DNA from 3 places in the Mesorhizobium sp. M0991 genome. Region 3 is predicted to be linked to each of the others. Evidence: predicted binding sites of a transcription regulator. Region 3 holds the regulator's gene; each other region holds the start of a gene.

Region 1 (7,033 bases), on a different contig from region 3:
TCGCGCGGGCTGAACGGCTTGGTGACATAATCGTCGCCGCCCATTTCCAGCCCGAGGATGCGGTCGATCTCTTCATCCCGCGCGGACAGGAACAGCACCGGCACGTCGGATGTGTGGCGCAGCCGCCGGCACACTTCCAGCCCGTCCATTTCCGGCATGCCGATGTCGAGCACGACAAGATCGGGAGCACGGCGTTCGATCGCCTGCAAGGCAGCCGCGCCGTTCGGCACCGTCAGCGTTTTCATGCCGGCCTTTTCGAGCGCGAAGCAGATGATTTCGCGAATGTGCGGATCGTCGTCGGCGACCAGTATGTGGTGCGGCATCAAATCAGCGGCCCGGCATGAAGGGTTCGGACATCGGAGGAACCACGAACGGGCCACGCCTGTCGAGGGCGCGGTTGAGCCGCCAGTCACGAAAGCTCCAGCCGCGCCAGTTTTCCTGGCCGGCGCGGAAGCGTGCTTCGTCCTGCGCGTACCAGCCGGCGAGTTCGCGGGTGGAGGCATCCTCCGCGGAAACCGTCCTGCTCTGGTGCTGGACGAAGCGATCGAGCGCCGGCAAGGCGCCGGGCCCGAGCGAGCGCAGGTACCAGACGTCGAGCTGGGTGCCTTGGCCGGTCATTTCGAGGGAATGCTCGACATTGTAGTTGGCGATCAGCGCGGCAAAGTTGATGAACGAGCAGGCATAAAGCGTCGCCGATAGCGTCAGAAGATTGGCGGAAAGCAGCCATTCGTTGGACTTTTCGCGCGCAATGCGGGCTATGATCAGGACAAGGCCCGCCGCCACCAGCCCCATCCAGACGAAGGCGGCGACACGCCAATAGGTCAGCGCATAGATGCCGACATAGAGATCGAGCCGCAGGATCGACGAGATGACCAGGACCACGTTCTGCGCCACCCAGACATAAACCAGCCGGCGGATGAGCGGATCGCCGGAGGTCGCACTTCCCGGCCTCAGCGCCGCCAGCACGAAGCCGGCCGCCAATAGCGCCGTGACGATCAGCGGATAGGCGCCGCGATGCGCGTAGGCGGCATAGGTCAGCCCGTCGGGAAGCGCGATACCGCCCCACAGATAGGTGGCGTCGAGTGCGCTCTGCACCGCGAACAGGATGTTGAAGACGACAAGCGCGCGGAGAATAGCGGCCTTGCCGAAGATGATGTCCTCGATGGTGGTCCTGGTGGCCGGCGTCGCCGGTGCGCTTGCTGGGGACACGCTGCGGCGGCGGAGAAAGCGCGGCAGGCGCGGCCGCAGAAGGGCCCAGACGCCGGCAAGCACGAACAGCCAGAAGGCGAGACGTGGCAGCTGGATGAGGTCGAGCAGTGCCATCAGGTCGATCAGCGAGAACCAATATTCGATGACCGGATTGGCGGCGCCGAACAAGGCGAGGAACACCGCGCCGAGGCTCAGCGGCATGACCCAGACGGCGATCGCCGCAAGGCGCACGCGCCGCCGGCCAAGCCGCCGCGCCGCCTTGCGGCAGCGGAAGAAATCCAGGACCAGCCGAAATGGCGTTGCTAGCAGGAACAGCGAAAGTTGGCCGGCAATGCGGGCAAGGCCGGACCGCAACCGTCCGGCCAGTGAAAGCGCGAAGATGGCCGTCGCCGCCAGCGCGATCGAGACGGACAGTGCGCTGACATTTTCCACAAGCGGCAGCAGCGCCATAATCAGCGCAACCGGCTTGAACCAGAACCTGCCATCGTTGAAGATGCCGAGAGGATGGAGAGCCATGCTCGCCGCGGCAATCGCAACGCCGAACAGGAAAAGTGTGATGCCGGCCGGTTGGCCATAGAAGAAGAAATCAGCCAACGCGACGAGCAGGACGGCAACGCCGAAGCGGCTGCAATAGCTCGGCGCCGCCGAGAGGAATACTGTCATGATCGGGCTTTCTCGGCGGCTTTGATGCGGCCGGTGGGCAGGGATTTGCGGACGAAAGGGAGGAGGTTTGCCGAAGTCTGGGGCGGATCGACGAGCCACCAGCTTTCGCGGCGAAGCCGGTACGGCAGGGACCAACGGGAGTTCGTTTGCTCTTGCATGCCGCCCCTGTCGCATTCTGTCGGGTGGCAAGCGGGGCGGAGACGAGGAGATTTTCCGAAATTGCGTGCAGTTTTTATGCACGGCTTGCCTCGGCCGGTTGCAGGCGGCATAGATCGGAGATGACTGCCGAACCCTCCCGCCCGCGCCGCTCGGTGCTTTACGTCCCGGCTTCGAACGACAAGGCACTGGCCAAAATCCCGTCGCTGGCCTGCGATGCCGTCGTCATCGATCTTGAGGACGCCGTCGCCCCGGCCGACAAGCCTTCCGCGCGCGAAAAGCTGGCGGGGATTTTCGCCGGCCGTTCCGACCGGCGCTGCGAGATGGTCGTGCGCATCAACGCGCTGTCGAGCGAATGGGGCGCCGACGATCTGCTGGCCGCGGCAAGATGCACGCCCGGCGCCATCCTGCTGCCCAAGGTCGACACGCCGCGCGACATTCTCGAGGCAGGCGACGTGCTCGACGACAATTTTATCCCCGACGAAGTCAAGCTGTGGGCGATGATCGAGACGCCCAAGGCGCTGCTCAACATCGGGCCGATCGCCGAGCTCGGCCGCGACCCGGCCTCTCGACTGGTTTGTTTCGTTGCCGGAACGAACGACCTGGTCAAGGACACGGGCATTCTCGCCACGCCCGACCGGCGCTATCTTGTGCCGTGGCTGATGCAAATGGTGCTCGCGGCGCGTGCCGGCGGCCTCGACCTGCTCGATGGCGTCTTCAATGATTTTCGCGATATGGACGGCTTTGCGCGCCAGTGCACGGAAGCGGCCGCGATGGGTTTTGACGGCAAGTCGCTGATCCATCCGGCGCAGATCGAAGCCGCGAACCGCGCCTTTGCGCCGACGCCTGAAGCATTGGCCGAGGCGCGCACAGTCAAGGAAGCCTTCGCGCTCGCCGAAAATACCGGCAAGGCGGTAGTTGCGCTGAACGGCAAGATGGTCGAGCGGCTGCATCTGGCGCAGGCCGAAAAACTGCTGGCGAAGGCCGCCGCTGTTCGCGCATGATTATCGTAACTGACGACAGGATTGAAAATGAAACTCTACCGCTTTTTGTCCGGCCCGGACGACGCCAGCTTCTGCCACAAGGTGACGGCGGCGCTCAACACGGGCTGGCATCTGTTCGGTTCGCCGACCTATGCCTATGACAAGGAGGCCAAGACCATGCGCTGCGGCCAGGCGGTGGTGAAGGACGTCGAGGGCCAGGAATACGGCCCCGACACCAAGCTCAGCGACTGGTAGACTTAGATTCAGGTCAGGCCGCGCCGGAGTCGAAGACGGGCGCGAAGCGACCAGACTGGGTGGTTTCCGAGAACCGGAGCGGAGCGTACTTTTGGGTACGTGAGCCCGCGCATGATTCCGAAATCGAGATCGATTTCGGAAAGGTCATGCGCAAAATCAAAGTTCTACAGCGTCCTTTGCGCGCCCAATAGGGCGCGCGGCGCTGTAGGTAAGCGCAGGAAGCCGCCGTTCGCAGGCCGGCATCACCTGAATATCAGCACATCCTACTCCGCTGCCTCTTCGATCTTCTCCATATCGTCGTCCGACAGGCCGAAATGGTGGCCGATCTCGTGGATCAGCACGTGGGTGACGATGTCGCCCAGCGTTTCCTCGTTCTCGGCCCAGTAGTCGAGGATGGCGCGGCGGTAGAGCGTGATGCGGTTCGGGCCTTCGCCGGTCTGCGGATTCCAGCGCTCGGCGATGCCGCGCCCCTCGAACAGGCCGAGCAGGTCGAAGGGCGTTTCCAGAGAAAGGTCGTCCATGATCTCGTCGGTCGGGAATTCGGCGATCTGAATGACGATCTCGCCGGTCAGCTTGCGAAACTCCTCCGGCAGATGGGCATAGGCCTCCAGCGCCAGGAGCTCGATTTCCTCCATCGTTGGCGAAAGCTGGTCGTGCCAGATGCGTGTTTGGTAGATGCGAGCCATGCTTTGTCCTTTGATCCCGGCATATAGGCTTTCGGGCCGGACTCGGCAAATGGCCGGGCTGGAGTGCCCGTGTCATGCCCCCACTACAGGAATAAATTCCCCATGACTCCGCTTGACTCTTCGGGCGGCCTCTGGAATCTATAGGGAACATAACAGGAACAATTGTGAGTGGAAGCTGACCGTCATGGCGACAAGCGCCGTGGCGCGGGAGACTGTTTTTGCCCTGCGCCGCCAGATCGCGAAAATCGAAGGGACCTTGCCCGAGCGCCTGGAGGCGCCGGCCGGTTCGTCGTTTGACGCGGATGTCCCTCGTCAGAGTCTGACACCCTCTCGGCATCCGACACCCGCTCGGAATCTGACGATTGTCCGGCGCGGTCTTGCCGTGGCGCCGCCCGATGCGTTTTTGCGCACCGGCGCCGAGCGCCTCGATGCTGCGCTGAGCGGCGGCCTGCCGAAAGCGGCGCTGAGCGAGTTTCATGGCGCCGCGACCCGCGATGCCGGGGCCGTCGCCGGTTTTGTCTTGTCGCTCGTCAGCCTGATCCTCAGCCAGGGGCCGCGACTGCCGGTGCTGTGGATCGGCACATCCGAGGTTTTCCGCGAGGCCGGCTTTCCCTATGCCAGGGGGCTTCATGCCTTCTTCGGCATCGAGCCGGAGCAATTGCTGTTTTCCGAGGCGCCAAGGCTGCTCGATGCGCTGTGGGTCGCCGAGGAGGCTGCCAGGATGACGGCGCTGGCCGCCGTCATCCTCGAAATCCGCGGCAGCCCGCAGCGGCTTGACCTCACCGCGACGCGGCGGCTGCACGCCCGGGCGCAGAGTGCCGGCCGGCCGCTGTTCCTGCTGCGCCAGGCCGGCGAGCCCGAGCCGACGGCAGCGCCCGTCCGCCTCATCCTGTCGGCGGCACCGGCGGCAACGCGTAAGACGCTTGCCGGGCCGCTCGCCGGCTCGATCGGCCGGCCCGCCTTCACCGTCGCCATCGGCAAGAGCCGCACGGCCTTGCCCGGAAAATTCACACTGGAGTGGAACCCCGACGAACGCATATTCGAAGAAAGACGGGGCGAGCAAGGAAGGTCTCAGGAATGGGCCCCAGAACGGCCAAAGAATCCTATCCCTGTGGTTTCCGCATCTCGCCGCCGAGAGGATCCTGCGGCAGCGTCTGGGGCGGTCCTGGCGTTCCCGGCCGTCGGATCACCTGCCGCTGGTGATCAGCCATCGCCAAGGGAACACCCAGCGCATCGCCGCCCTCGACGAACGGGCTGAGACACTTAATCTGAAGCGCGGCATGGGCATAGCCGATGCGCGCGCCATGCATCCCTCGATCGACATCGTGGAGGCCGATCCGGAGGCCGACCGGCGCCTTCTCGAAGGCCTCGCCGACTGGTGCGACCGCTATACCCCGCTGGTGGCGCTCGACGGGACCGACGGCCTCTATCTCGACGTCACCGGCTGCACCCATCTTTTCGGCGGCGAACGCTCGATGCTGGACGATATCCTGTCGCGTTTTTTCCATCAGGGCTTCGATGTCCGCGCCGGGCTTGCCGCCACGCCTGGTGCTGCCTGGGCGGCGGCGCGGTTTGCCGGCGACCGCATCGTTCCCGATGGTGAGGAGGAAGCGCTTCTCGCGCCCTTGCCGTTGGCGGCGCTGCGCATCGGCCCGGAGGTCCGCGCCAGCCTCGAAAGCGTCGGCCTGCGCACGGCGGGCGCCGTCATGGCGGCACCGCGCGCGCCGCTGGCCCGCCGCTTCGGCGCATCGCTGCTCTTGCGCCTCGACCAGGCGCTTGGCCGCCTCGAGGAGGCCGTGTCGCCGCGCCTGCCGGTGGCACCGCTTTCGGTCGAGCGTCACCTTGCCGAGCCGATCATGCTGACCGAGGACATCGAGCGGCTGACAGGCATGCTGGCAACCACCTTGAAGAGCGACCTCGAGCGTCGCGGCGAGGGCGCGAGGCGGCTGGCGCTGCTGCTTTTCCGCGTCGATGGCGGCGTCAGCCGCATCGCCGTCGGCACCTCGCGGCCTCTGCGCGAGCCGCGGCTGATCCAGAAATTGTTCCACGAAAGGCTTGCCGCGCTCGAACAGGATATCGACGCCGGCTATGGCTTCGACCTCGTGCGCCTTTCGGTGCTGACCGCCGCCGCCTTCGACATGCAGCAGGCAGACCTTGCCGGCGAGACGAGCGACGACGGTGCCGATATCGCGCTTTTTGCCGACCGCATTCGCGCCCGGCTCGGCGAAGGCGCGGTCTTGAAGCCGGTCGCCGTCGAGAGCCATTTGCCGGAGCGCGCCGTCGCCACCCTTCCCTTCACGGAGGCGCCGCAGAGAAGCTCGCCGCCGAAGCAGCCCGACAAGGCGAAGGACGCTCCCACGACCGTCTTCCAGCCGGAACGGCCGATCCGGCTTTTCCGTTCGCCCGAGCCGATCGAGGTGCCGGCCACCGAAATGCCGGAAGGCCCGCCTTTGAACTTCCGCTGGCGGCGCGCGCTCTATCGGGTCGCGCGCGCCGAAGGGCCGGAGCGCATCGCGCCGGAATGGTGGCGAGGGGCGGCGGGACGAGAAGATGAGCCGACCCGGGATTATTTCCGCATCGAGGATGCCGATGGCCGCCGTTACTGGCTCTATCGCCAGGGCCTCTACGGCGCCTCGCAGCCTTCGCCGCGCTGGTTCATGCATGGGGTCTTCGCATGAATGCGCTGACGGCCATCCCCTATGCCGAATTCGGCATCCAGTCGAACTTCTCGTTCCTGCGCGGCGCCTCGAAACCGGAGGAGCTGGTGGTCGCGGCAAAATTCATGGGATTTTCGGCGATCGGGCTCGCCGACCGCAACACGGTGGCGGGCGTTGTGCGCGCCTGGCAGCAGGCCAAAGTGGAAGGTGTTTCCTATCATCCCGGCTGCCGCCTGGTGTTTTGCGACGGCACGCCGGACATCCTCGCCTACCCGCGGGACCGCAAGGGCTGGGGTCATCTCTGCCGCATGCTGACGCAGGCCAATCTGCGTGACGAAAACGAAAAAGGGGCAACGCTTCTCAAACAGAACGACCTTCTCGAATGGGGCGATCGCCTGTCGCTGGCCATCCTGCCGGATCTGTC
Region 2 (7,033 bases), on a different contig from region 3:
CGTCGGATCTGGCATTGCCGGACTGTCGGTCGCCTACGAACTGGCCATCGCCGGGCAAAAGGTGGCGGTGCTCGATCGCGGCCGGATCGGAAGCGGCATGACGGCCCGCACCACCGCGCATCTGTCATCGATCTGCGACGACTACTTTTCGGAACTGATCAAATTGCGCGGCGAGGAACTGGCGCGAATTTACTACCGAAGCCAGTCGGCCGCTATCGACCGTATCCAATCGATCCAGGAGGTGGAGGGCATCACATGTGATTTCCGCCGCCTCGACGGCTTCCTGTTTCCGGCGTCAGGCAGAAAGGAATCCGTCATCGAGCGGGAACTGGACGCCGCCCGGAAAATCGGTGTCGACGTCGAGAAAACCGCAGGCGTGCCGTTTGCAGGCTTTTCGGATGCGCCCGTCCTTCGCTACGCCAATCAGGCGACATTTCACCCGCTCAAATATCTCCGCGGGCTCGCTGCTGGCATTCGCGCGCGCGGCGGCGCGCTTTATGCGGAGACCATCGTCGACAAGGTCGAGGAGACCGACGGCGGCGTCCGCGTAAGCACGGTCTCGGGCTTTACCGTGTCTGCCAGATCGGCCGTTGTCGCCACCAATTCGCCGATCAACGATCGGGTCGCGCTCCACACCAAGCAAGCGCCATATCGGACCTACGCGATGTCGTTCGAGATCGCGCGCAACGTTTTGCCGGATGCACTCTATTGGGACACGCTGGATCCCTATCACTACGTTCGCCTGCAGCCTGGTGAAGGCAAAACCGACTTTCTGATCGTCGGTGGTGAGGACCACAAGACAGGGCAGGCCGACGATGCCGACGACCGCTTCGCGGCCTTGGCGGACTGGATCAAAGGGTTGGTGCCCGATATCGGCACCGAGGCCAATCGATGGTCCGGGCAGGTAATGGAGACCGTCGACTATGCCGGCTTCATCGGCCGCAATCCCGGCGACCGGCGTGTCTTCGTGGCTACCGGCGATTCCGGTCAGGGCATCACCCATGGAGTTGTTGCCGGCCAACTGATTTCCGACCTGATCCTGAAGGGGGAAAGCCCTTGGCGGGAACTTTACGAACCCTCCCGCAAGACGGCACGCGCGATTGGCGACTATCTGGCGGAGAATGCGACAACGATCAGGAGTTTTGCCGAGTATGTCGCTCCTGGCGAAATCGATTCCGCCGATAAGCTGCGGCCGGGAGAGGGCGCCATCGTCCGCGAGGGACTTACCAAAGTGGCGGCTTTCCGCGATGAGGACGGCACGCTCCACAAGCGCTCGGCCTCATGCACCCATGCCGGCTGCCATGTCCATTGGAACTCGTTGGAACGCTGCTGGGACTGTCCCTGCCACGGCTCGCATTTTGCCGTCGACGGCACGGCCTTGAACGGGCCGGCCGTATCGCCCCTGGCTCCTGTCGGATAGTCTTCTTTCGCCCCGGCCGCACAACTCACAGCTCCTTCTCGGCCAGCTCCCGAAACGCGTCGGGAACCGACCGCCGTAGTCCGAGCGCGACCGAGGCGTAGCCGACTGCCTCCCAGCCGAAGCGGTCCCGGATCTTGTCGACGGCGCGATCTGCGGTCCAGCGCGCCGCGCCCTTCCTGGTGCCGGGGCGGCGGCGGTCGTCGTCGAGCCCGAGCGGCAGTTCCAGTTGCAGGCCGGCATGCTGCTCCAGATGCGATACGGCGATCGCCAGCAGCGAGATGGTCTTTTCATGCGGATGATCGATAAGCACCTTGCGCACCAGCGCCTCGGCGATCTCGGCCAGCATGGCGGTTGCCGATATCGGCTGGTCGAGCGTGATCGAGCGCGTCACCGATCGCAAATCGGCAAAGCGGACGCGAACCGTGACGGTGCGGCCGGGCCGGGATTTCGCCCGCAACCTCGTGGCGACCCTGTCGGCCAGATGCAGCAAAGCGGGTACGAAGACGTCCTCGTCGGCCGGTTTTCGGCCAAGCGCCGATTGCGCGCCGGCCGATCGCGCGCGGCGCTGCGTCTCGAGCTTGCGCGGATCGCGGTTCCACGCCAGCGCGTTGAGTTTTTCTCCGGCCGCCGGCCCGAGCAGGCGCTCCAGCGCGCCACTGTTGGTCTTGGCCAGCTCGCCGATGGTGTTGACGCCGATGCCGGCCAGCCGCTCCCTGGTGACCGGGCCGACGCCCCACATCAGCTCGACCGGCAGGTGGTGCAGGAACTCCAGCTCGTGGCGCGGATCGACCACCACCAGCCCGTCGGGCTTTGCGACCTGTGAGGCGATCTTGGCCAGATGCTTGGTGCGGGCTACGCCGACCGAGATCGGCAAGCCGAGCTCGGCCCGCACGCGGCGGCGGATCTTGCTGGCGATCTCGGCCGGCGAGCCGAACAGATGGGTGCAGCCGGCGACGTCGGCAAAGGCCTCGTCAATGGAAATCCGCTCGACCACCGGCGTGAAATCGCCGAGCACCTTGATGGCCGCATCGCCCAGCCGCTGATAGTCCTTGAAATGGCCGCCGACGAAAATGAGTTGCGGGCAGAGTTCCCGCGCTCGCCGTCCCGGCATGCCGCCGCGCACGCCGAACGCCTTGGCTTCATAGGATGCGGCAAGCACTACCCCGCCGCCGACGGCAATCGGCTTGCCGCGCAAGGCCGGGTCGAGCAATTGTTCGACCGAGGCATAGAAGGCATCCAGATCCGCGTGGAGGATGTTGGCTTCCATCCGGCCCGTTCGCCCGCGGCGGTTCGAACGCCGCATTGTCTCGAGTTGTGATGAGAACATAAAGAGAACATCGCCGGCGGATTGTCAAGCAGCGCGGAGGCTGCCGCAGATGACGAGAGGGCGGCAATGTTCAGCCGCGCAGCCGATCGCGGGCCTGCATCAGCGCGAATCCCAACAGGTTCTCGCCGCGCCACAGCAGCGGGTTCACCGCCCTCTCGTCATCCGCCGCAAGGCCGATGCCCCACACCCGGTCGACGGGGCTCGCCTCGACCAGCACCCGGTCATGCGTCGACAGCAGATATTCGCGCAGCGCCGCGTTCTGGCGGAACTTCTGAAAAGCTCCCTTCGGTGACGATGCGATATTTGTCGGCATCCCATTTGGTGCCATCGAAGCCGCTCACCTGGCGGCCAAGTTGCTTTGCCTGCTTGGGGCTCGCCGCCTCGAGGATTTGTGTTGCCGTCTGAGCATCACCGAACAGGCGTGCCTTCTCGGCCATCATCCAGTGTTCGGCAGTCGGATAGCTCAGACCATCGACGGTAAAGGGCGCATGCCACCACTGGCTGAAGCACGACGTGGTTATGCGGCCGTCCTTGGACGGCTGATGGCCCCAGAAGAACAGGAACTTCTGCCGGGGCTTTGCGCGAAAGGTTTTTTCAAGCCAGGTTCGGTCGTAAATCATCGAGCGGATGGAGCAGGGCGAAAGGTCGGCTTGTCAATGCTCCATCCAGAGTGGGGTAGCGAAGATGAGCGGTCGGCGCTGAATTCGATGAAATGCTGATCTACAGCGCCATCTTGTAGCCGAGATGACTGGCGGTGAAACCGAGGCGCTCGTAAAAAGCGTGCGCCTCCCGTCGACCTTTGTCCGTGGTGAGCTGGACGAAGCTGCAATTGCGCGAACGGCACGTTTCAATCGCCCATTCGATCATCAGCTTGCCGACCCCGCGGGACCGCCTTTGCCGGGCGATGCGAACGCCTTCGATCTGGCCGCGCCAGGTGCCTTTCCTCGAAATGCCTGGAAGGAAGCTGAGCTGCAGCGTTCCGACCACTTGCCCGGCGTCGACGGCGACGGCCAGCAACTGGTTGGGATCGGCATCGATTGCGCTGAAAGCATCGAGATAGCATGGCGCAAGCGGCGTGGACGGGTCTTCCCGGTCTGCGCCGAGCACATCGTCGGCAAGCATTGCAACGATCGCCGGCAGGTCAGGCGCCTGGGCACGACGGAATTCGATCTCGCTCATCGCGCGGAGACATACGGCGCAGTGTTGGCGATCGCAATATCCGTTTTGACTTGCAAGGGAGGCGCGCGTCTTCAGGCGGCCTCGAGCGCCCAGAGACAATGGCCGTAGCGGCGGAAGAAGCGGGCGAAGAGGCGTTGTTGCCTGGCGCGGGCGAGGTCGGCGGCGCGCCTTTCCTGCCGCCAGCGCGGCATGTTGCGGAACATCGACAGGAAGCGGGCGGCGTCATCGAGTGCTTCCTCGGCTGACTGTGCCGGGCGGATCGCCGCCAGGAACAGAGCGCGGCTCGGCTTCATCTGATCAATCGCCGCCTTGCGCTGGCGATGACCCTGGCGTGCCTTGCGGATGCCGTGCTGGCGGATGGCCGCGAAAGCGGCAAGCATAGCCGGGCTGTCGCCGCTATAGCCGCAGGCATGGGCGAACTGGGCTGGGTCCATCGTCATTCCCTTGCTGCCGGCCGGCTGCGGTTCTGTTGCTCGCGCCGATTCCAGTCCGCACCAGGTATAAGCATAACTCAAATAATCGAACAAGCGAAACTTTCATGTTGGTGTAAGCGGAACCGACTCGACTCCGCTTGGAAAACCGATAATGATGCGAACAAAGCAGGAACAACGATGGGGATGGCCATGGCATTGGCAGGCAAGGAAGCGACGATCGCCGATGTTGTCTCGATTGCCGTCGAGTGCATCGACTGCGGACGCAACAGGTGGTGGAAGCCGGCCGAGCTCAAGCGGCATGGGGTGATGCCGGAGACACCGCTGGCCGCACTTTCGGGGCGCCTGATCTGCAAGGCCTGCCGGGCCGACGGCCTGCCGGGCGCCGCGGTCTCGATCCAGGCCGCCTTCATCGACGACCGGCAACGGACCCGCGCCGAGGCGCGCCTGCTCAACGGTCGAGAGCTGGAGCAGTCGAGGCGGGCTTGAGGGGAGGGCGCCGGTCCCTCCTCAGGGCGGGCTATCGCATATGGGGTCCCCCTCATCCGGCCGCGGAGCCTGGCCTCGGGCTTGCCGGAGGCAAGACCCGCGGGCGGCCACCTTCTCCCCGCTGGGAGAAGAGCCTGGCATCAACGCTGGCGACCTCCTCTCCCCTCGGGGAGAGGTCGGATTGCCCGAATTGCCCTTCGCAATTCGGTTGGCATTCCGGGTGAGGGGGGCGCTTGCCTACTTGCGATTGCCCTGCTTCTCTCGGGAGAAGGCAACAAGCGCCTCCTCAATACCCCAGCAATTCCTTGAGCGGGATGACGCGGAAGACGTTCTTGATGGCGTAGCGGTTGAAGGTCAGCGTCTTCGGCGGGTTGTACTGTTCGACGATCAACTCGGCAGCGGTGCGCTTGACCAGCTTCTTGATGAAGGCCTTGCCGTTTTGCTCGTTCTCCTCGGGCAGCGTCTCGATCACCACATGGTCGCCGGGCAGCGCTTCGCGGCCGCCGCAATAGATCATCTCGCCGGGCTCGTAGCGCGGCACCATCGAATCGCTCAGCACGTGCAGCGCAAACACATTGCGCAGATGCCGGATCCCCGGCGGCCGCTGGACATAGCCGGCCGGCTGGCCATTGAAGGTGAAGTCGCCATCGTCGCCGCCGACGGCGGTGCCGAGAAGCTGGATGTCCATCGGCCCGGCGGGCAGGGGGCCGGGATCGGTGACGATCTCGGCATCGGCGACCGGTCCGGCATCTTCGAGGAAAACGACCTCGCCCTTGCCGAGCGCCACCGGGTCGACGCGCAGGAAAGCGGCGGTCTTCAAAAGGTTCTCGGTCTTGGGCAGGTTGCGCCCGGTCTCCCAGTTGCCGACGGCAGCGACGTCGGTGTCGTTGTGCTCGGCAATGTGGCGCATCACCAGGCCGCGCTGCTTGCGCGCCCGGCGGATCGCCGCTCCGACCTTGATCGACAGTGCAGTTTTCGCCATGGCTCCATCTGAGGCATAAGATTCGGTTTCGTCTATGCAAGAATCGCTTGCATTATGATTTGAGTTATGCTCTTATATGGGCATGCACAAGTCGCTTCACCAGCTTTCGGTCCTTGAATCCGCCGTTCAGCGCGCCGGCAGCGCTGGCCTGGAGGCGGTACCGCAAACGATCGCCAAGGCCATGCATGTGCCAACCCTTTCCCCTTCGTCGCGGCTGTCCTCCTCCCCGGCCGGGACGATGCCCGAGGCTCGCGCCTCGGATCCGGCAGCGCAAGCGGCCGGAACGGCCGGAGCCGTTCCCCTCACGGCTCCGGCCACGAATTCCCTGCCGGCCGGCAATGCGGATGCCACGGTTTCCTGCATCCGCACCGAAGACGGCACGGTCATCGCCTTCGACAAGCGGACGGGCAAGGCAGTGTCCGGCGCAACAAGGCAGGCGGCCGAGATGAAGCTCGATCGCAGCAGACAACGCGAAGGCTGACCGGCTTTCGGGCCTGAGGCCGGCGAAGCCGGCGCCGCACACAACCATCTTTGCAGGGAAAAAACATCATGGCCGCCCGCTATTCCGCCTCGGAACTGGAACAAATCGAGAACTGGCTGATGAGCGGACTGTCGGCCGCGAAGATCGCCACCAGGCTCGGTGCGCAGCGTGGTAGCCCGCTCTCACGCGCGGCCATCATCGGCATCGTCCACCGCACCGCCCGTTTGCGCACCATCGGCCTTGCCAGATCCAAGGGCCGGTGTGGCGGACGGTCGGGCGGACGGCTCGGAAATTCGGCGCCTGAGCCATCAAATGCCGCAGGTCAAGCGGAGGCGGCTCCGAAGGCCGAGCCACGCTGCCGCCCCGCCAGGCTGTCGGCCAGGCTGGCGCCGCCGGCCTGGCAGCCGGGTCCGGCTCGGATCACCGGGACCGATGGCGCGCCGCTTGAAATGCCGGCGCCGCGCCCGATCGCTGCCGGCGGCCGCCAGCCGCATTTCGCCGCCATGCGCTTCATCGATTGCCTGTTCGAGCGCTGCCGCGCGCCGCTCGACACGACGCTGCAGGAGGATGCGGAAAACGACGCCCCCGGCAGCCGGCCCGGTTTGGACATGCTGTGCTGCGGACTGCGCACCAAGCCATCGAAAAGCTACTGCGCCTATCACGCGGCGCGCTTCCTGCGCACGCTGCCGGCCGAAGCAATTTGAGCCCGCTTCCATGAGGCTGG
Region 3 (7,033 bases):
TCGGGCGCCAGCGGCGTCGTCGCCGTAACCATCCGGCTAACAAGATGGCCGCCGGCCGAGTGTCCGGTCAGCATCAGCGGCCCTGCGACCATCGCCGCCGCCTTGCCGATCGCCGCGCCGACTTCTTTGACGATGCCGCCAATGCGTATCTGCGGACAGAGAGTGTAGGACGGCATCGCCACCGCATAGCCGCGATCAACAGGGCCAGTGGCAAGATGCGACCAGAAACTCTTGTCGAATGCCATCCAATAGCCGCCATGAACGAACACCACGAGTCCCTTGGGCTTGATGGCCGGCAGGAAAAGATCGAGCCGGTTGCGTGGGTTATCGCCATAGGCCATGTCGAGCCGCGCCCTGCCCTCGGTCGAAAGCACGTTGCGGAAAACCCGCGCGGGCTCGATCCAGGCCGCCGGCCAGCGATCGCTGCCGGCTATGTTGGCGCCGTTGGTATAGGCGTTGTCCCAATCGGCAATGTGACGTTCGAACACCCTGCGCCCTCCCCTGGCAATATGGCCTTGCAACGTAGCCGTAAGCATCGCTCGGCGCGTCGTCGCCAGCCTCACGATTCCAGCTCTCGCATCAATCTCAAGTGACAGCCGCCTTGATGGCGAAGCGCGCATCCTTCCACGCACCGGTGCGCAGAATGTCCTCAAGCACTTCGACTGCCTGCCAGACATCGGCATAGCCGACATAGAGCGGGGTGAAGCCGAAGCGCATGGTCGATGGCGCGCGGAAATCGCCGATCACGCCACGTTCAATCAGCGCGCGCATGATCTGGTAGCCATGCTCGTGCATGAATGAAATCTGGCTGCCGCGTTTTTCCCCGTCGCGCGTGCTTTCGAGCGTTAGCCCGTAAGCGCCGCACCTTGCATCAACAAGCTCGATGAACAGATCGGCCAACGCGATGCTCTTCTTGCGCACCGCCGTCATGTCGACATCGTTCCAGATGTCGAGCGCGCCCTTCAGCGTGCGCATCGACAGGACCGGCTGCGTGCCGCACAGAAACCGGCGGATGCCGGTGCCGGCCGCATAGCCTGGCTCGAAGGCGAAGGGCCGTGCATGGCCCCACCAGCCGGTGAGCGGCTGCTGGATGTCGGCAAGATGCCGCTCAGCCGCATAGATGAAGGCAGGCGCGCCCGGTCCGCCATTCAGATATTTGTAGGTGCAGCCAACGGCAAAATCGGCGTTTGCCTTGTCGAGCTCGACTGGCATCGCGCCGGCGGTGTGGCAGAGATCCCAGACGATCATCGCCCCGGCCTCCTGGGCCCTGCGCGTCAGCCCCGGCATGTCGCGCAGTTCGCCCGACTTGTAGTTGACGTGGTTGACCAGCACCACGGCAGTGCGTTCGTCGATCAGCTCTTCGATGGTCGGCGCGTCGACCCCCGAGAGGCGCAGCAGCGTATCTTTTCGCGTCGAAACCACACCTTCAGCCATGTAAAGGTCTGTCGGAAAACTATCGCCCTCGGCGACGATGACCCGCCGCTGCGGACGCATGGCCATGGCGGCGTGCAGCAGCTTGTAGATGTTGACCGACGTCGTGTCGCAGACCACCGTCTGGCCGGTCGCGGCACCGATCAGGCGCCCGAGCTGGTCGCCAAGTTCAAGCGGCATGTTGAACCAGCCGGCCGTGTTCCATGCGCGGATGAGATCATGCGACCATTCCTCGGTCGCGGCCTTGTACAGTTCATCGAAAGCGGCACGTGAAGCAGCTCCTAGCGAATTGCCGTCGAGATAGATCACTCCTTGCGGCAACACAAAACGGTCGCGCATCGCGCGCAGCGGATCTGCGGCATCCATCGCCTTTATGGCCGCGAGATCGGGAATTCCTGTCATGATTTGCCTGCTCCCCCAAAAATTCAACGCAACGCCGGACACGCATCGACTGTTCTTCCATTACCGGGTAGCGCGCAGCAAGGCTCCACCAGCGAGAAGCAGCCTGACCAGGCGGTGGAAACCAGGAGTTAACCCGAGGTTGGCGTTTTGAGTTCGTTTCGTTCACGGTGCATTGACCAAACCGCACAGTCGATACGGGTTCAATTCCGTGCCCTTTTGCCGACCGACGGCCGATGCCAGTGGCGCCTTCTAGGAAGCCAGAAGGGCGCAAACGACAGCAGAATCAAGGCGATGAGGCTCGCGGCGGGTGAAAATGCGGCATTCCGGTAGGGGCGTGGTTTGTTTCCCGAGCCTTAACGCATTCATTAAACTTTAAACAGTTGCGGAACACAACTGGAACAGATAGGGTTTGTTCTGGGTTTGTTTTTCTGATTCTGTTGGGGGTCGCTATGCTGACACGCAAACAACACGAACTGCTTATGTTCATTCACGAAAGGTTGAAGGAAAGCGGTATTCCGCCCTCCTTCGACGAGATGAAGGAAGCGCTCGACCTGGCTTCCAAATCGGGAATCCATCGGCTGATAACGGCGCTGGAGGAGCGCGGCTTCATTCGCCGTTTGCCCAACCGGGCCCGTGCGCTGGAGGTGCTGCGCCTGCCTGACTCGATCGCCCCCGGCCTCAATGCGGCACGCAAGTTCTCGCCGAGTGTCATCCAGGGCAGTCTTGGGCAAGGTGCCCCTCGGCAGGGCAAGCCGACATCGTCGCGCGTCCCTGCAGCCGGCAATGACGACGATGTCGTCGCCGCCGTTTCGATCCCGGTGATGGGCCGCATCGCCGCCGGTGTGCCGATCGACGCCATCCAGCACCAGACGCATTCGATTTCGGTGCCGCCGGATATGATCATGGGCGGCGAGCATTATGCGCTCGAGGTCAAAGGCGATTCGATGATCGAGGCTGGCATTTTCGACGGCGACACGGTGATCATCCGCAATGCCGATACGGCGAGCCCCGGTGAGATAGTGGTGGCACTGGTCGACGAGGAGGAAGCGACGCTGAAGCGGTTCCGTCGCAAGGGCGCCTCGATCGCCCTGGAAGCCGCCAATCCGGCCTACGAGACGCGCATCTTCGGACCAGACAGGGTCAAGGTGCAAGGCAAGCTCGTCGGACTGATCCGCCGCTACTGAGCTCCGCCCTTGGCGCCGGCTTTGGGTTTGTCGGCCCTGCGGTATGGCGGCAGGCCCCGCGCCGCGCGTGAAAATTTCCGTTGCACGTGCCAGGGCCGGTATGATTTTTCGACGGCAAAGCGGATTTCGGCGCGTGTTGCCGCTTGTGGATCGAAATAGACGGCCGCACTTCCCGCGCGCGCCAGTTGCCGTTTGGTGACGACGAGGACCAGCCGGTCGTAGTAGCAGGGATTATGGGCGGTGGCGTCGTCGATGACGATCAAGCTGGCAAAGGCGCAGGCTGGCCGTGCAGTATCGCGGTCCTTGGCTTGCGCGATGATCGCGCCGGATGGATGCCTGGCAAGGCAGAGGCCGTCCGTGCAAATGAACGGCATGCCCGGCGGTAGGTCGGCCGGATCGGCAATGTCGAATTGCGGATCGTTCTTTCCAGGTGTTTCCGGCGCGACGATAGCCTCTGATGTGAGCGCGCGTTTCCAGTTGTCGATGGTGAACTCATTCGGGCGTGCCCGGTTGACCGCGAGTTCACCGCTGCCGATCGGCAGCGCGACCAGCCGTGCGTCCTCCGAGATCAATACATCGGGTACGCGCGTCTGCGTTGTCGTTAGCAAGCCGGCGAGCGCGAAAGGAAGTGCCGCGAGCCGCAACCAGGTCGTCGCCATGCTGGCAATGACGAGGGCGATCGTCACCAAAAGGACAGATCTCAGCGAAATCAGCCCGACCTCATCGATCGGCGAGCGCTCGGAGATCCACCCGGACAGGGCGATCATCGCCGTCAGCCCCTTGCCCATCACGTAGAGGAAAGGCCCATCCGCGCCGAACGGCATCGCCAGCGCACTGAGGACGGCGAAGGGCATGACGACCAGTGAGACGATAGGCATGATGGCCAGATTGGCGAACAGGCTGAGCGGCGCCACGCGCTGGAAATGCCATATGGCGAAAAGCGCCGTGGCGCTCCCTGCAATGATCGAGGTCATCGCCAGGCCGCCCATGCCCAGCAGGACCTTTCGAGTGGCAAAGCGTAGCGGCGACCGCCGGGGCGGCGGCGTGGTGGCCCTGCCGGCGCGGTAATCAGACCAGCCTGCATAGGCGCCGACAAGGGCCGCCGTCGCGGCGAAGGACATCTGGAAGCTCGGACCGACCACCTCGTGCGGCGACACCAGAATGACGGCGATGGCGATCGCCAGGTTGCGCATGGTGAGCGCGGTCCGGTCGAACAGCACGGCGATAAGCATCACCGCCAGCATGATGAAGCTGCGTTCGGCCGCTACCACAATGCCGGAAAAGACGAGGTAGGCCGCAATCGAAAAAAGCGCGGCGGCCGCGGCATATTTCTTGACCGGCCGTCGCGATGAGAAATCGGGAAACAGCGCAAAGGCGCCGCGTAGCAGCGCCATGATGGTGCCGGCGACCAACGCCATATGCAGCCCCGAGATGGAGATGATGTGGTAGATGCCTGTGCGCCGCATCGCTTCGTTGATCTCCTCGGGAATGCCGGCGCGCACGCCGACGATTAGCGCAGCAGCAATCTCGCCCTCGGCGCCGCCGATGCGGCTGCGGATATGGTCGGCGATGGATTCGCGCGCGTCTTCGATCGCGGAAGAAAGCCGCGCGGCAAGCGGCATGCTGCCCGACGACACGACTTTCGGATTGCCGAGAAAAAAGCCGCTGCCGCCGATACCGGCGAAATAGCTGTCGAAGGAGAAATCATAGCTGTCGGGCCGCACCGGCCCGGTCGGCGGCAGCAGCCGCACATAGCCGGCGATCTCGGAACCGGCGGTCAGCTCAGCCGGTATCTTCATCGCCGAAACGCGGACCCGTTCCGGCATGTAGCGCAGTGTCGGCCTGGCGGTTGAGATCACATCGATCGTCAGCCTGATGCGGCCGCTCGCCATGGGCTCGTACGATACGACGCGACCGGTCAGCCGCGTCGAGATTTCGGAACCGAGCATATGCGTCCCGACACGCCAGGTCTCGAACTTGGCGGCAAGCACGCCAAGCGCGCAGAGCAACGCCACCATGAAGCACAGGCGCGTCCTGGGCCATGACCGCGAGACGACCGCACAAAGGGCTGCCAAGGCGACGATAGCTATCGGCTGTGGGAAGGCCAGCTCGGCCGCCATCGCGAAATACACGACCACCCCGCATGCGAGGAACACCGGCACCAGCAGGAAGGCGACGCCGCGGTCGAGTTCCAGGCCGGCCGCCGAGGTTACGCTGTTGCGGATACGGGACGGTGACGGAAGGCGGAAACGCCGGCGTAGGCGCACGATGGACTCGACCGCGGGCACGGGAACCGTTGCAGGGTCGCTGGCCGGCAGCGACGGAGCATCGAAGCGCGGAGCGGGCAGCAATGCCGGTGTCGGCAGGACAGGCAGGGGAGCGGCAAACAGCAAGCGTTCGCTGACGCCGCTACCAGCGTCCTCGCCCTCGCCCGCACCACGGCCTCGCACAGCCATCGGGTCTGCCCCTTGCGCCCTCGACCTCCTATGCTACATGAACGCGCAATGCGCGAAAGTCCGCAAACCCACTTCCTTCGCCCGCCTGAGAGTACCATGCCCGATAAGGTCGTCACCCGTTTTGCCCCCTCGCCCACCGGCTATCTGCACATTGGCGGCGCGCGCACGGCGCTGTTCAACTGGCTGTATGCCAAGCACACAGGCGGCACGATGCTGCTGCGCATCGAGGACACCGACCGCGAGCGCTCCACCGATGCGGCAACCGCGGCCATTCTCGACGGGCTTTCCTGGCTTGGCCTGACATGGGACGGCGAGCCGGTGTCGCAGTTCGAGCGTGCGCCGCGCCATCGCGAGGTGGCCGAGGAGCTCGTTCGCATAGGCAAGGCCTATTATTGTTATGCGACGCCTGCCGAGCTGGAAGCAATGCGCGAGAGCGCACGGGCCAAGGGGCTGCCTCCCCGCTATGATGGACGCTGGCGCGACCGCGACCCGTCGGAGGCGCCGGCCGGCGCCAAGGGGGCGATCCGCATCAAGGCGCCGACAGGCGGCGAGACGGTGGTGCATGACCGCGTCCAGGGCGACGTGCGCTTTCCCAACAAGGATCTCGACGATTTCATTATTCTGCGCTCGGACGGCAATCCAACCTACATGCATGCCGTCGTCGTCGACGATCACGACATGGGCATCACCCACATCATCCGCGGCGACGATCATTTGACCAACGCCGCACGCCAGACCGTAATCTACCAGGCCATGGGCTGGGAGGTGCCGTCGATGTCGCATGTCCCGTTGATCCACGGTGCCGACGGCGCCAAGCTGTCGAAGCGGCACGGTGCGCTTGGCGTCGAGGCCTATCGCGCCATGGGCTACCTGCCGGAGGCGCTGCTCAACTATCTGGCGAGGCTTGGCTGGAGCCACGGCGACGATGAGATCATGTCGATCGCCGACATGATCTCATGGTTCGACATTGGCGACGTCAACAAGGGCGCCGCCCGTTTCGACTTCGCCAAGCTCGAAGCGCTCAACGGCGTGCACATGCGCCGCATGAACGAGGCAGCGCTGCTCGACGTCTTCATCGCCACTCTGCCCTATCTAGAAGGCGGCCCGGCAATCGCCGCGCGCCTCGACGACAGACGCAAGGCGCAACTGCTTGCCGCTTTGCCGGGCCTGAAGGAGCGCGCCAAGACGCTGGTCGAACTTGTTGAAGGGGCTGCATTCCTGTTCGTCGAGCGGCCGCTTCCGGTCGACGAGAAGGCGGCGGCGCTGCTCAGCGGTGAGGCGCGCGCGATCCTGCGGGGCGCTCATGCGGCACTAGCGACGGTTTCGGACTGGTCTGCCGCCTCAGCGGAAGCCGCGATCCGCGACTATGCGCAGGCCGGCGGCCATAAACTCGGCTCCGTGGCCCAACCTTTGCGCGCCGCGCTCACTGGCAAAAGTACCTCGCCAGGTGTCTTTGATGTGCTTGCCGTGCTGGGCCGCGAGGAAAGCCTGGGGCGGATCGCTGATCAAATCGATTAGCAAACTGGCCCAAGAAGATTGGCATTGAAAGGTGCGTTTCGC

What was found. The regulator LexA, encoded in region 3, represses DNA repair genes until DNA is damaged. The targets are predictions, from matches to a motif close to TGTTCNNNNTGTGTTCNG.
Region 1: NKH70_RS02910 (ImuA family protein) is a predicted target of LexA. The motif match lies at 4,096-4,113, and genes of this name have one in related genera.
Region 2: dinB (DNA polymerase IV) is a predicted target of LexA. The motif match lies at 2,740-2,757, and genes of this name have one in related genera.

The regions. Positions count from the first base shown of each region.
Region 1 is NZ_JAMYNE010000001.1:586,451-593,483, reverse strand. Features, by position in the region: gene NKH70_RS02935 (response regulator) at 1-323, opposite strand, end outside; gene NKH70_RS02930 (DUF4153 domain-containing protein) at 328-1,872, opposite strand; gene NKH70_RS02925 (HpcH/HpaI aldolase/citrate lyase family protein) at 2,151-3,032, shown strand; gene NKH70_RS02920 (DUF1737 domain-containing protein) at 3,060-3,266, shown strand; gene NKH70_RS02915 (metallopeptidase family protein) at 3,530-3,952, opposite strand; gene NKH70_RS02910 (ImuA family protein) at 4,137-5,210, shown strand; gene NKH70_RS02905 (DUF6504 family protein) at 5,152-6,630, shown strand; gene NKH70_RS02900 (error-prone DNA polymerase) at 6,627-7,033, shown strand, end outside.
Region 2 is NZ_JAMYNE010000005.1:300,641-307,673, forward strand. Features, by position in the region: gene NKH70_RS10805 (FAD-dependent oxidoreductase) at 1-1,420, shown strand, start outside; gene dinB (DNA polymerase IV) at 1,446-2,687, opposite strand; gene ybiA (riboflavin biosynthesis intermediates N-glycosidase) at 2,818-3,060, opposite strand; gene ybiA (riboflavin biosynthesis intermediates N-glycosidase) at 2,969-3,367, opposite strand; gene NKH70_RS10825 (GNAT family N-acetyltransferase) at 3,468-3,926, opposite strand; gene NKH70_RS10830 (hypothetical protein) at 3,998-4,360, opposite strand; gene NKH70_RS10835 (hypothetical protein) at 4,550-4,846, shown strand; gene NKH70_RS10840 (XRE family transcriptional regulator) at 5,133-5,828, opposite strand; gene NKH70_RS10845 (hypothetical protein) at 5,905-6,309, shown strand; gene NKH70_RS10850 (GcrA cell cycle regulator) at 6,378-7,013, shown strand.
Region 3 is NZ_JAMYNE010000007.1:68,206-75,238, forward strand. Features, by position in the region: gene NKH70_RS12985 (hormone-sensitive lipase) at 1-488, opposite strand, end outside; gene kynU (kynureninase) at 586-1,833, opposite strand; gene lexA (transcriptional repressor LexA) at 2,283-3,017, shown strand; gene NKH70_RS13000 (ComEC/Rec2 family competence protein) at 3,011-5,473, opposite strand; gene gltX (glutamate--tRNA ligase) at 5,570-6,991, shown strand.